3 regions of the Streptomyces mabaensis genome follow, and region 2 is predicted to be linked to each of the others. Evidence: riboswitches for the same ligand, from Rfam matches in the RefSeq annotation. Region 2 holds a riboswitch; each other region holds the start of a gene.
The links. A riboswitch is a leader RNA that binds a small molecule or an ion and turns the genes downstream of it on or off. The one in region 2 is predicted to bind cobalamin.
Positions count from the first base shown of each region.

Region 1: it holds a riboswitch for cobalamin, as region 2 does, so the genes downstream of both, ACWV17_RS21210 (cobalamin biosynthesis protein) here and ACWV17_RS07545 (ABC transporter substrate-binding protein) in region 2, are expected to answer to the same signal.
Region 3: it holds a riboswitch for cobalamin, as region 2 does, so the genes downstream of both, ACWV17_RS20510 (energy-coupling factor ABC transporter permease) here and ACWV17_RS07545 (ABC transporter substrate-binding protein) in region 2, are expected to answer to the same signal.

Region 1 is NZ_JBSOPZ010000023.1:66,489-71,195, reverse strand. It holds gene cobN (cobaltochelatase subunit CobN) at 1-523, opposite strand, end outside; gene ACWV17_RS21215 (cobyric acid synthase) at 520-2,100, opposite strand; gene ACWV17_RS21210 (cobalamin biosynthesis protein) at 2,097-3,056, opposite strand; cobalamin riboswitch at 3,351-3,482, opposite strand; gene ACWV17_RS21205 (hypothetical protein) at 3,668-3,898, opposite strand; gene ACWV17_RS21200 (anion permease) at 3,946-4,707, opposite strand, start outside.
Region 2 is NZ_JBSOPZ010000006.1:138,088-142,794, forward strand. It holds gene ACWV17_RS07540 (MDR family MFS transporter) at 76-1,623, shown strand; cobalamin riboswitch at 1,726-1,914, shown strand; gene ACWV17_RS07545 (ABC transporter substrate-binding protein) at 2,168-3,409, shown strand; gene ACWV17_RS07550 (FecCD family ABC transporter permease) at 3,406-4,512, shown strand; gene ACWV17_RS07555 (ABC transporter ATP-binding protein) at 4,509-4,707, shown strand, end outside.
Region 3 is NZ_JBSOPZ010000022.1:37,816-42,522, reverse strand. It holds gene ACWV17_RS20525 (energy-coupling factor ABC transporter ATP-binding protein) at 1-388, opposite strand, end outside; gene cbiQ (cobalt ECF transporter T component CbiQ) at 394-1,143, opposite strand; gene ACWV17_RS20515 (energy-coupling factor ABC transporter substrate-binding protein) at 1,151-1,537, opposite strand; gene ACWV17_RS20510 (energy-coupling factor ABC transporter permease) at 1,537-2,250, opposite strand; cobalamin riboswitch at 2,281-2,500, opposite strand; gene ACWV17_RS20505 (L-serine ammonia-lyase) at 2,668-4,050, opposite strand; gene glyA (serine hydroxymethyltransferase) at 4,324-4,707, opposite strand, start outside.

The sequences.
Region 1 (4,707 bases), on a different contig from region 2:
CGGAGAGCTGGTGCGCCCGGTAGAAGAGCACGCCGACGGTCGGCCGCCCCGCCACCTGCGCACGCTCACCGTGCAGCCCCCACTCGGGCATCCTCCGCGGCTCCTCGCTGTGCCTGGTCTGCGCGCCTCCGGCGCGGCCGTGCCCGGCGAGCAGCACGTCCTCGGTCAGGAACCGGGCCAGCTGGACCAGGTTCGCCGGGCCGCCCTCGACGAGATACCGCAGCGCCTCCGCGACGGCGCCCGCGTGCACCGACGACTCGGCCATCAGTTCCGCGTCCGGTACGGCCTCGCCGCCCAGCAGAACGGTCGGGATCCCGGCCGCCTTCAGCGCGGCGAGACCGTCCTCCCAGGCCCGCTTGCCGCCCAGCAGCCGTACGACGGCCACCGAGGAACCCTCGATCAGCGCGGGCAGCTCGGCCGCGACGTCGATCCGGGTCGGGTTGCCGATGCGGTACGGCGCGCCGGAGGCCCGGGCCGCCAGCAGGTCCGTATCGGCGGTGGACAGCAACAGCACGGTGCTCATGGCGCTCCAGGTGCGATGAAGGGAAGTCCTGACGGTGCGCCCGACTCGATCAGCCGCAGCAGCGCACCCGTGTCCGCGTGTTCTTCGATCAGATCGCCCAGCAGGTCCAGCTGCTCCTCGCGCAGCGTCCCGAACGACGTGTCCGGCGCGGGTACGAAGCGGCGTCCCGCGGCGGCGGCCACCTCCCGCAGGAACGCGCGCCGGAAGCCGTCGCTCTCCAGCGATCCGTGCCAGTGGGTGCCCCAGACGTCGCCGGCCCGGCAGCCGTCCAGGAAGGGGGTGCCGCCGAGAACTTCGGCCACCCCGTGGTGGATCTCGTATCCCTCGACGGGCTCGCCGAGCGCCTCCCCGACGGGCCGGGCGAGCGTCTTCTCGACGGCGAACCGGACCCGGACCGGCAGCAGTCCGAGCCCCGGGACGTGGCCCGCCCGTGACTCGACCTCGTCCTCGATGTGTGCGCCGAGCAGCTGGAAGCCGCCGCAGATGCCCAGTACGGGCCGGCCCTCGGCGGCGCGCCGCGCGATCGCCTCCGCGAGACCGCGCTCCCGCAGCCACTCCAGCGCCCGGACGGTGCCGCGCGTTCCCGGCACCACCACCAGGTCGGCGTCGGCGAGTTCCTCGGCGCGGTCCACGAACCGCACGACGACGCCGGGCTCGGCGGCCAGCGCGTCGACGTCCGTGAAGTTGGACATCAGCGGCACCGCGCACACCGCGACCCGCAGCACGTCCTCGCCGACCGGCGGGGCGACGACGGACTCGCGTACGGCGCCCCGTAGCGAGACCCGCAGCCCGTCCTCCTCGTCGATGCCGAGCCCGTGCCGGAACGGCAGCACACCGTACGTCTGACGTCCGGTCAGCCCCCGGAGCATCTCCAGGCCGGGCTCCAGCAGTGACACATCGCCGCGGAACTTGTTGACGAGGTAGCCCGCGATCAGCGACTGGTCCTCGGCGCTCAACAAGGCGGTCGTGCCGAAGAAGGAGGCGAAGACGCCCCCGCGGTCGATGTCTCCCACCACGACCACCGGGAAGTCCGCCGCCCGGGCGATGCCCATGTTGACGATGTCCGTACGCCGCAGGTTGATCTCGGCAGGACTGCCGGCCCCCTCACAGATCACGGCGTCATACGTGCCCCGCAGTTCCTCCAGGCACGCCGTGACGGTCCCGAGAAGTGCCTCCTGCCGGCCGCCATGCAGCGTTTTTCCGGGGGACACTGCGTCTGATTGCGGCTCCGCCGCGGGCCCAGGCCCCCCGAAGAACCCACGCGCGCTCATCTCACCCACCGGCTTCCCCATCAGCACCACCTGGCTGCTGCGGTCGCTGCCGGGCTTGAGCAGTACGGGATTCATCAGCGCGCTCGGCTCGACCCGTGCCGCCTGGGCCTGCATCGCCTGGGCCCGCCCGATCTCCGCGCCCTCGCGCGTGACGAACGAGTTCAGCGACATGTTCTGCGCCTTGAAGGGCGCGACCTTCACCCCGGTGCGTACCAGCCACCGGCAGATCCCGGCCGTGACAACGCTCTTGCCGGCGTCCGACGTAGTGCCGGCGACCAGCAGTCCACCCCCGCGCGTGCGGTTCATGCGGTCCTCCTCCGTCCAGCGATCAGCCGGCCGGCGACGAGCCGGCCCGCGACGCACACCCCCAGGGCCACCCCGGTGACCACGCGCGACAGCTTCACGGCGCGGTCGATGTCGGCCACCTCGACCGGCCGGCCACCGGCGTTCAGCACCGGCCGGTGTTCGACGCGGCCGGCGTACGAGAGGGTGCCGCCGAGCCGTACGCCCAGCGCTCCGGCGAACGAGGCCTCCACCGGCCCGGCGTTGGGGCTCGGGTGTTTTGCCGCGTCCTGCCGCCAGGCCCGTACCGCCCCCCGGCGGTCGGGCCCGGCCAGTACGGCGGCGGCCGCGGTCAGCCGGGAGCCCGGCCCGCCCGCCACGTCGTCGAGCCGGGCCGAGGCCCAGCCGTACCGCAGGTACCGGGGTGACTTGTGCCCGACCATGGCGTCCAGGGTGTTCACCGCGCGGAACGCGAGCAGGCCGGGGACGCCCGCGACGGCGCCCCACACCAGGGCCCCCACCACCGCGTCGGAGGTGTTCTCGGCGACGGACTCCACGACGGCGCGGGCGATCTGACGGCCGTCCAGGGACTGCGGGTCGCGCCCGCACAGACGGGGCAGCCGTTCCCGGGCGACGTCGAGGTCGCCGGCCGCCAGCGCGCCGCCGATGGCCCGGGCCTCGCGGCCCAGCGACGTCCCGCCCACCACGGCCCAGGTCGCCGCGGCGGTCAGCGCGGCATGGGCGGCGGGACGGGAGCGTACGGCGCGGGCGGCCAGCGCGCCGGCGGCGGCCGCGCCCCCGGCGCACACCACGGCGTGCAGCGCGCCCCACCCGCGGTGGTCATGCCACAGGACCTTCTCGACGGCGGTGGCGGCCCGCCCGAACGCGGCGACCGGATGCCCGCGGCGGGGATCGCCGAGGACGAGGTCGCCGAGCAGGCCGGCGGTCACGCCGTATGCACATACGCGATCGGCACGCATGGGTTCAGCCGGCCGATACGCCTAGGCCCTGTCCGGGCGATCTTCTCGGGCCCGCGGCGCCAGCTACGGCACCTCGCCGCGTTGTCGGAGTAGCCCAAGTACATCCAGTACGAGGGCGATCCTCCGCCTTGCGATGCACCGCATCTGACGCCGCGGGCTGATCCTCAAAGATCGCCCGGACAGGACCTCGGCGGGACCCCGTACTCGTACTCACATGGACAACTGAACCGCAGCCCGGCATGGCGAAAGTCCTCACTCAGGGTCCGCGCCCTGGTTCGACGTGACCGGCGGTGAGAGTCTCCTGGCTCCCGGATCGGCAACTCCCCCGGCCTTCCAGCCCGTACGCACGGGCCGTGACTTCCGGTGTGGGGGAGTGCTCCCCGGTGACAGTGGCGGGACCGCGCCGGATTCGCACCGGACTTCCTCTCCTGCCGCCGTTTGGCTCCGGAAGTCCACCACGCCCCGCGAACGCCCGTCAACTCGCCGTTGACCTGCGGCGGGACAGTGTGCGAAGCCCCACACCGGCGGGAACGCGAACGCCCCCGGCAGGAGTCCGTGAGGGACCCGCCGGGGGCGGTCGGCTTGCCGGTGCGGTCGGCTGCCGGGTTGGGTCAGACGACGATCAGATAGATCCCGTACGCCACCGCCGCCGCGCAGAGCGCGAAGCAGGCGTACGCGCCGGTGCGGGCCAGGGCCGCGGCGCCGGCGGAGCCTCCCTGCGCGGTGGCGGACTCCTGCTTGGAGAGGCCGACGATGCCGAGGGTGAACAGGCCCACCAGGGCGACGGTGGCCGTGAGGCTGACTCCGAAGACGGAGCCGAGAGCTGCCCAGTCGATCTTCATACTGCTGATTCCTTCACTCGTCGAGTGCGTCGAGCGCGTCGAGCTGGTCAGACGGTCGCGGGCTGCGGCGGTTCGGGGGACGCGGGCGCCGGGGCGGGGATGGTGGCCTTCAGTTCGCCGGTGGTGGCGGTGGTGACGCCGGCCGGCGGCGGGGTGACGGCGGCCATCGCGGCGGTCACGACGCCCGCGGGCTCGCCGTCGGCGCCGGTCTCGTTGACGTTGGTGTGGTCGACGACCTGGCGGCGGGAGACCAGCCAGATCGCGAGGCAGGAGCTGACGAGGAAGACCGCGACGGCGGCGACACCCCAGTTGCCCTGCCTGGTGACGAGCTCCGCGCCCGCCGCGACAAGGCCGGCCGCCGGCAGGGTCAGGCCCCAGGCGATGAACATGCGGGTCGCGGTGGACCAGCGGACCACACCGCCCTTGCGTCCGAGACCGGAGCCCATCACCGCGCCGGAGCACGAGTGGGTGGTGGAGAGGGAGAAGCCGAGGTTCGAGGAGGCCAGGATGACGCTCGCCGCGCTGGTCTGGGCGGCGAAGCCCTGCTGCGGCTGGAGGTCGGTGAGACCCTTGCCCATGGTGCGGATGATGCGCCAGCCACCGAGGTAGGTGCCGAGGGCGATCGCGACACCGGCCGAGAGGATGACCCACAGAGGCGGGTTCGAGCCGGGGGCGAGAGCGCCGCCGGCGACCAGGGCGAGGGTGATGATGCCCATGGTCTTCTGCGCGTCGTTGGTGCCGTGCGCCAGCGAGACGAGGCCCGCGGAGCTGATCTGGCCGACGCGGTAGCCCTTGGCCGACGCCTTCTC
Region 2 (4,707 bases):
GCGGAGTCCGTCTCGGGGACCCCCGCCCCCTCCCGCGGCCCGGCCCGGGAATGAGAGGGTGTCCCAGGAAAATAGATGCACGGTGAAAGGATTCGGGTGAGCGGCAGCAGCGGCGGCGGTACGGAAGCCCTGCCCGGCACCCGGTCCGCCCCGGAGTCCGCCCGCCGGCGCAGGCCGGTCGTCGCGGCGCTGATGCTCGGTATGGCGCTCGCCGCCCTCGACGGCACGATCGTGTCCACCGCCGTCCCCCAGATCGTCGGCGACCTCGGCGGGTTCGCGGTCTTCTCCTGGCTCTTCTCCGGCTACCTCCTCGCCGTCACCGTCACCCTCCCCGTGTACGGCAAGCTCTCCGACACCTTCGGCCGCAAGCCGGTCCTCATCGCCGGCATCGCCCTCTTCCTCGTCGGGTCGGTCCTGTGCGCGGTGGCCTGGAACATGGCGGCCCTGATCGCCTTCCGGGTGGTCCAGGGACTCGGCGGCGGCGCGATCCAGGGCACGGTCCAGACGATCGCCGCCGACCTCTACCCCCTCAAGGAACGCCCCAGGATCCAGGCCCGGCTCTCCACCGTCTGGGCCGTCTCCGCGGTGGCCGGACCGGCGGTCGGCGGGCTCCTCGCCGCGTACGCCCACTGGCGCTGGATCTTCCTGATCAACCTGCCGATCGGGGCGTTGGCGATGTGGCTGATCGCCCGTCACCTCAAGGAGACCGCCCGTACGGCTCCGGCCGCCCGCCCCCGGATCGACTGGGCCGGCGCACTGACCGTCTTCGCCTGCGGCGGCCTGCTGCTGACCGCCCTGGTCCAGGGCGGCGTCGCCTGGCCCTGGCTGTCCGCGCCCTCGCTCACCCTGCTCGCCGGGGCGGCGGTCCTCGCGGCGCTGGCCGTCGTCGTCGAGCGCCGGGCCGCGGATCCGGTCATCCCCGGCTGGGTCTGGCGCCGCCGCACCATCGCCGCCGTCAACCTGGCCCTCGGCGCGCTGGGGCTGCTGATGGTCGCGCCGACCGTCTTCCTGCCCACGTACGCGCAGTCGGTCCTGGGCCTCGGCCCGATCGGCGCGGGCTTCGTCCTTTCGATCATGACCCTGAGCTGGCCCATCTCCGCCGCGCTCAGCCAGCACGTCTACACCCGCATCGGCTTCCGCAACACCGCGGTCATCGGCATCTCACTCGCCGCCGTGATCCTCCTCGCCTTCCCCCTCCTGCCCTACCCGGGCTCCCCCTGGCAGCCCGCCCTGATCATGCTGCTGCTCGGCGCCGCCCTCGGCCTCTTCCAACTGCCGCTCATCGTCGGCGTCCAGTCGACGGTGGGCTGGTCGGAACGCGGCACCACCACCGCATCCGTACTCTTCTGCCGCCAGGTCGGCCAGAGCGTGGGCGCCGCGCTGTTCGGCGCCGTCGCCAACGCCACCCTCACCGCCCGCCTGCCGGACGCCGACCTCGACGGCGTCGCGCACGCCCTGGAACACCCCGCCTCCCTCACCGCGGAAGCGGCGGACCAGCTGCGCCGGGCGGTCGACACGGCGGTGGACCACGTCTACCTGGGCGCGGCGGCAGCGGCGGTACTGGCCCTGCTGGCCCTCCTGCTGATCGCGCCCCGCCGCTTCCCGGTCATCACGGAGGACTGACCCGACTGTTAGTCAGCCACCCTGCGCATGACCGACGTCGCCGAACCACGCCCCTGCGCGTCCCCCCATGTGGTGGGGGGCACAGCCGAAGGGCTGGCGCGGTCATGTGCGTTCTGGGATGCTTCCGTCCGACAAGCGACGGCGGAACGAGGAAGCCGGTGAGATTCCGGCACGGTACCGCCACTGTGTAGGGGGAGCGACTCCGCCGAAGCCACCGCCCCGTCGGGGTGGGAAGGCCGGAGAAGCGTCGATCCCGAGTCAGGAGACTCACGCCGTCGCACCTCGCCATACCGGGGCGGATTTCCCCGAGAGAGGACGGTGGCACTCGTGTGCCCGCGTGCTTGTGTGAAGTTTCCACTCCCGGCTGCCCGTATGAGATGGACGCGACGGCTTGTCGCTCGGACCCTGCCGTCGGAGCGCTGAAGGGCCTCCCGGCGACGCTCGGCGTCCCACCCTCTCGCTGACTGTGCGACCGCCCCTCGGTCGTTCCCTTTCCCACGCACCCGGAAGACCGGTGCGCTTCGACGCATGCCCAGGAGCCCTCGTGTCCGTACGACCAGTCCCGCCTCTTCGACGCCCTGCCGGCATTACGGCGCTGATCGCCGCTCTGAGTTTCACCCTCGCCGCGTGCGCCGACGGCGACTCCGCCCGGCCGGCGGATTCCCGGGCCTCGGGGTCCGCGGCCGGCTGCATCTCCGACTTCGATCCGGCCGAGGACTACTTCCCCGTGAAGTCCACGGTGGAGCACGCGAAGAACTTCACCTTGCGGTACGAGAAGAGCTACCAGGTCCTCACGGTCAAGGAGCCCTACCCCAAGGGCAAGCCCGAGTCGTACGTCCTGGTCAAGTGCGGGGCCCCCAAGCCGAAGCTGTCCGGCGACCTGGCCAAGGCCCAGCAGATCACCACTCCGGTCAAGAGCCTGTACTCCGCCTCGACCACGCACCTGCCGCTGCTGACCGAGACCGGCACGCTGAATGTCCTGACCGGTGTGGCAAGCGGCGCGTTCGTCAGCTCCGCCGAGGTCCGTGAGCGGGTGACGTCGGGCAAGGTCGCCGAGTACGCCAAGGACAACACCCTGAACGCCGAGCAGGTCATCGGCGCCAGGCCCGATGTCCTGATGACCCAGGGGACCGACGACCCGCAGTACCCGAAGCTGCGGCAGGCGGGCATCGCCGTCGTCGCCAACGCCGAGTGGCTGGAGCCCAGCCCGCTCGGCCGCGCCGAGTGGGTCAAGGCCATGGCCGCACTCACCGGAGCCGAGAAGCGCGCGGGCGAGGTGTTCGACACCGTCGAGAGCGACTACGGCAAGGTCGCCGCCAAGGCCGCGAAGTCCGTCTCGGCGGGCAAGCCCGTCAAGGTGCTGCCGGGCACGATGTACCAGGGCACGTGGAGCATGGCCTCCGGCGGCAGCTACGTCGGGAAGCTGATCAATGATGCCGGTGGCACCTACCCGTGGGCGGGCGACAAGGGCACAGGCAACCTTCAGTTGAACTTCGAGGCCGTGTACGCCAAGGGCGGCGACGCGCCGACGTGGCTGGTCGGCGAGCAGTGGAAGTCGACTGCCGACGCGGTCAAGGCGGACCGTCGCTACGCCAAGCTGAACGCTGTGAACGCGGGTGAGGTCTGGACGAACACCAAGGCGCTGGGTCCCGGCGGCGGCAACGACTTCTACGAGCGCGGCGTCCTGCGTCCGGACCTCGTCCTCGCCGACCTGTTCGCCCTCCTGCACCCGGACCAGGCCGCGGGCCACACCTTCACCTTCTACACCAAGGTGCCGCGCGCGTGACCACGCGGACAGCCGTGACGCCTGCCCCGGCCCCGGCCCCGGCCCCGGCAAGCCCGGTGCCCGGGCGTCGGCGTCTCCTGGTCGTCTCCGGGCTGGCCGTCGGCACGGCAGTTCTGTTCGTGCTGACGGTCGCCGTCGGCTCCTACCAGGTGCCTGTCGGGGAGGTGGTGCGTGTGCTGTTCGGCAGTGCGGGGGCCGACCCGCGGTGGGCCGTCATCGTCGAGGAGGTGCGGCTGCCGCGTGCGCTGACGGCCACCGCTGTGGGCGCTGCCCTCGCCGTGGCCGGCGTGCAGATGCAGACGCTGTTCCGCAACGCGCTGGCCGATCCGTTCTCACTCGGGGTGAGTTCGGGGGCAAGCATGGGGGTGGCGGCCGTGGTGGTCAGTACGGGCGGTGTGGCCGGGAGCTTCACCGGTGACCTGGCGGGGCTGGGCCGCATCGGCGTGGTGCTGGCCGCTTCCCTCGGCGCCGGGTGTGTGCTGGCGCTGGTGCTGCTGCTGTCGCGCTGGGTCCGCTCGGCGGTCACCCTGCTGGTCATCGGCGTGATGATCGGCTCGGCGGCCACCGCGGTGGTCAGCGTCATGCTGGTGTACGCCCGGCCCGAGCGCGCCCAGCAGTTCGTGATGTGGGGACTGGGCAGTTTCAGCGCCACTACCTGGCCCGACCTCGCGGTGATGCTCCCGGTGATCGGGGCGGGCCTGGCGGCCGCCCTGCTGACCACCAAGCGCCTCAACGCGCTGCTGCTCGGCGAGGACTACGCCCGCACCATGGGCCTGAACGTCCGCAGAAGCCGCGACCTGGCGCTGCTGGGAACGTCGCTGCTGGCCGGGGCCGCCACCGCGTTCTGCGGCCCGGTCGCCTTCCTCGGCCTGGCCGTACCGCACCTGACCCGCGTCGCCCTGGGCACCTCCGACCACCGGGTGCTCGTGCCCGCGTCGATGCTCGCCGGTGCGTTCCTGGCCCTGGCCTGCGCGCTGCTGAGCCAGCCGCCCGGTATGGACGCGGTATTGCCGCTGAACGCGATCACCTCGCTGTTCGGCGCCCCCGTCGTCATCACGTTCCTGATCCGCAGCCGCCGCGGCCTGCAAGGGGTGACCTCATGACCGACACGACAGTGGCACCCGGAGCTTCGGCCGCGCGGCCCGTCCCGTCCGCACGGTCGACCGCGCGCCCCGGCGGACTCGGCACCGACGGTCTCACCGTCGGCTATCGCACCCGCGCCGCGTGGGGACGCGGCACCCGGCGTGCGGTCCTGGAGGACCTGGAACTGGAGGCCCGGGCCGGTGAACTGACCGTGC
Region 3 (4,707 bases), on a different contig from region 2:
GGTCGCGTACCTCGGCCTCCGGCAGGCCAAGGTTCATCGGACCGAACGAGACGTCCTGGCCGACCGAGGCGGCGAACAGCTGGTCGTCCGGGTCCTGCACCACCAGCTGAACGGTCGTCCGCAGCCGGGTCAGTCCGGCCCGGTCGTACGCCACGGGCGCACCCTCCAGCCGCAGTTCGCCCGACGCGCAGTGCAGTCCGCCGCTCAGCAGCCGCAGCAGCGTGGTCTTGCCACTGCCGTTGCGGCCGAGCAGGGCCAGCGAACGGCCCTCGCGGATCCCGAAGTCGACGCCGCTCAGTACGGCCGGGCCGTCCTGGTAGGCATAACCAGCCGCGAGGAGCTCCACGACGGGCGCCCCCACGGCGGGCCGTGCGGACGCTGTGGTCACTCTGGTCACAGGGAGAGCCTTTCGAGTACGAGCGTGAGGGCGGTGACCCCCGCCAGCAGCGCGCCGCTCGCGGCCAGGAACCGCCAGGAGAGCACCGCCGGCGGGACCAGGACGCGCAGGGTGCCGTCGTAGCCGCGGCCCGCCAGCCCCGACTGAAGGCGCTCCGCCCGGTCGAAGGCCCGGACGAAAGCCGTCGCGCCCAAGCCGGCGAGCGAACGCCAGGTGGCCGCCCTGGTGGTGTGGCCCAGCCGGGCGGCCTGCGCCTGGCGTATCCGGGTGATGGCGTCCAGGAGCAGAAAACTGATCCGGTACATCACCAGGGCGACGTCCACCACGGGCGCGGGGACGCCCGCGCGTACCAGCCGCGGCAGCACATCGGAGACGGGAGTGGTGAAGGCGAACAGCAGCACGCCGAGCGAGGCCGCCGAGGTCCGCAGCAGCAACTGCCCGGCGTGCGCCGCGCCTTCGGGTGCGAGGGTCACGAGGCCGCCCGTACCGCCGACCTGGAACAGCAGCGGTACCGCGCCGGTGACGCAGAACCCGAGCGGAATGCGGTACGCCCGCCACAGCTGGCGGGGCGCGACCCCGGCCGGGCCGAGCAGCACGGCGAGCGTGGCGGCGCCGACGATCACCGCACCCGGCCAGGGCGGCAGGCAGACCGCCGAAACGGTCAGCCCGAGACCGAGGACGGCCTTTTCCAGCGGATGGCGGCGGCGCCAGCGACTGCTGTGCGCCGCCGCGTCGATCGGCAGCATCCGCCGGTTACGACGTCGGGCCGGCGGGCCGGCGGGCGGGCTGCTCGCCCGGCTCCCCGGCCGTGGCTGCCGCCGCTCCCGTGGCTGCCGCCGCGCGGGCTTCGCCCTGCTTGCGGCCCTTGCGCAGCCCGAAGTAGTAGGCCAGTACGCCCGCGCCGAGCGCCGCCTGCAAGGAGAACAGCGCCGACTCGATCTCACCGGACGGCGGCTCGTACAGCGGGGTGAACCACGGCTCGTAGTCCGGCTGGATCTCGGTGATGGCGGCCTCCGCCTGCCCGTCGGCTCCGGCGAACGGCTCCTCCTTGCCGTCCCCGAGGCCGAGCGCGAGCGGCAGTACGGCGAGTGCGGCCACGATGAGCAGCAGCAGTGAGTTGATCTTCGCGTTCCGGCTCATCAGGCCACGGCCCCCTTCTTCTGCCCGGGCTTCTTCTGCCCGGGCTGCGCGCCCTGGAGCAGGACCCCGAGCCGTGTCAGCTCGCCCTTGCTCGACTGGATCAGCAGCCGCATGACGAGCACGGTCAGCAGACCCTCGCTGACCGCCAGCGGAATCTGGGTCACGGCGAAGATCCCGCCGAACTTGGCCAGTGCGCCCAGGAGTCCGGTCGCCGGGTCGGGGAAGGCGAGCGCCAGCTGCACGCTGGTGACGCAGTACGTGCTCAGGTCGGCCACGAAGGCACCGAAGAACACGCTGACCATCAGCGGCACGTCGAAGCGCCGCAGCAGCCGGTACACCCCGTAACCCGCCCAGGGCCCCGCGATGGCCATCGAGAAGACGTTGGCCCCCAGCGTGGTGAGTCCGCCGTGGGCCAGCAGCAGGGCCTGGAACAGCAGGGTGATGGTGCCCAGCACCGCCATGATCGGCGGTCTGAACAGGATCGCACCCAGACCGGTTCCGGTGGGGTGGGAGCAACTGCCCGTGACGGAGGGCAGTTTGAGCGCGGACAGAACGAACGTGAAGGCGCCGGAGGCACCGAGCAGCAGGGTGCTCTCGGGGTTGGCCCTGACCTCACGGGTCAGGGCCCTGACTCCGTGGACGACGAACGGAGCTGACGCGGCGCCCCAGGCGGCCGCGTGCAGCGGGGGCAGAAACCCCTCGGCTATATGCATGGTTGGGTAGACCCTCTCCAGCACCTCGTGGATGGACAACGCGCCCTGGCCGGTCTCCTGGCTGACGGGGGGTCCTGGGGTCCACCCCGGACTGGCAATGTGCCGTCCGACTCCGCCTTCCCGGACTCCGCGGTCTCCCGCGGTGGTCCAGTGGCTCCCCGGAGGGTGGAGTCGGACTACCCGATCACAGTGGCGAGGGCCGCACCGGTACCGCACCGGTTTCCCGAACACCAAGGCCCTGTGACCTTAGTGGGCGTGACGACCTGCGACAACCCGCGCACGGGCGCACGACAAGGGCGCGCCTGACGGGGATCGGGTCAAACATTCACGTGTTCACATGTCCAGATGATCATGCGTTCAGGCGTTCACGGGATCACGCGCCGAGGTGTGGCTGACGGGTCCGCTGTCGCGCGTCGCTCAGCATTCGATGACGTTGACGGCGAGGCCGCCGCGGGCGGTCTCCTTGTACTTGACCTTCATGTCCGCGCCGGTCTCCTTCATGGTCTTGATGACCTTGTCGAGGGAGACCTTGTGGCTGCCGTCGCCGCGCATCGCCATCCGCGCCGCGGTGACCGCCTTGACCGCCGCCATGCCGTTGCGTTCGATGCACGGGATCTGCACCAGGCCGCCGACCGGGTCGCAGGTCAGGCCCAGGTTGTGCTCCATGCCGATCTCCGCGGCGTTCTCCACCTGCTCCGGGGTGCCGCCCAGCACCTCCGCCAGCGCGCCGGCCGCCATCGAACAGGCCGAGCCGACCTCACCCTGGCAGCCCACCTCGGCACCCGAGATGGAGGCGTTCTCCTTGAACAGCATGCCGATGGCGCCCGCGGCGAGCAGGAACCGCACCACGCCGTCCTCATCGGCGCCGGGCACGAAGTTCATGTAGTAGTGCAGGACGGCCGGGATGATCCCGGCGGCGCCGTTGGTCGGGGCGGTCACCACCCGGCCGCCGGCCGCGTTCTCCTCGTTCACGGCCATCGCATACAGGGTGATCCACTCCATCGCGAGGGCGGTCGGGTCGCCCTCGGCGCGCAGCTTGCGGGCCGTGGTGGCCGCCCGGCGGCGGACCTTCAGCCCGCCGGGCAGGATGCCCTCGCGGGACATGCCGCGTGCCACGCACGCCTGCATGACCCGCCAGATCTCCAGCAGGCCCTCGCGGATCTCCTCCTCGGTGCGCCAGGACTTCTCGTTCTCCAGCATCAGCGCGGAGATGGACAGACCGGTCTCCGAGGCCAGCCGCAGCAGCTCGTCACCGGTGCGGAAGGGGTACTTCAGCACGGTGTCGTCGAGCTTGATCCGGTCCTCGCCCACCGCGTCCTCGTCGACGACGAAGCCGCCGCCCACCGAGTAGTACGTCTTCTCCAGCAGTGGTGTGCCCGACGCGTCGTACGCGAACAGGGTCATGCCGTTCGCGTGGTACGGGAGGGAGCGGCGGCGGTGCAGGATCAGCTGGTTCGGCTCGTCGAACTCGATCTCGTGCGCCGCGCCGATCTCCGCGCCCAGCAGGCGGAGCCGGCCGGTCTGCCGGATCCGTTCGACCTCGTCGTCCGCCGTCTCGACGTTCACCGTGCGGGGCGAGTGGCCCTCCAGGCCCAGCAGCACCGCCTTCGGGGTGCCGTGACCATGCCCGGTGGCGCCCAGCGAGCCGAACAGCTCCGCCCGCACCGCGGCGGTCTGCGCGAGCAGACCGTCCTTCTTCAGCCGGCCGACGAACATCCGCGCCGCCCGCATCGGACCGACCGTGTGCGACGAAGACGGACCGATACCGATGGAGAAAAGATCGAAGACGGAGATGGCCACGGTGGCGGACTCCCTTGTCTGCTCGTGGTGGGCGGTGCGGGTGCGGGTGCGGTGCGGTAAGGAGTGTTTGTAGAAGACGAGCCTAACGCGAATGGGTGACGGGCATGCCTCGGCCGAGTGTCGGGGAGGTACCGCTGTCCGTCCGGTCATACGAATGGCCCGGCCTGTGGACAACTCAGGCCGGGCCATCGCGTCGCCGCCCTACGGTGAATCCGTCAGATCAACGGGCTCGTGCGGGGCTCATGGCGACGGGGGTCGAGCAATGTCACCGATTCACAGTGACGGGTACAGCGGGTGCTTGGCGGCGAGGGCCGTGACGCGGGCCTTGAGGGAGGTGCTGTCGTATGACGGCTTGAGTGCTTCGGCGATGATGTCGGCGACTTCGGTGAAGTCCTCGGTGCCGAATCCGCGGGTGGCCAGGGCCGGCGTGCCGATCCGCAGGCCGGAGGTGACCATCGGCGGCCGGGGGTCGTTCGGGATGGCGTTGCGGTTGACCGTGATGCCCAGTTCGTGGAGCCGGTCCTCGGCCTGCTGGCCGTCCAGTTCGGAGTTGCGCAGGTCGACGAGCACCAGGTGGACGTCCGTGCCGCCGGTCAGGACGGAGACGCCGTGCTCGGTGACGTCGGGCTGTACCAGGCGCTCGGCGAGGATCCGGGC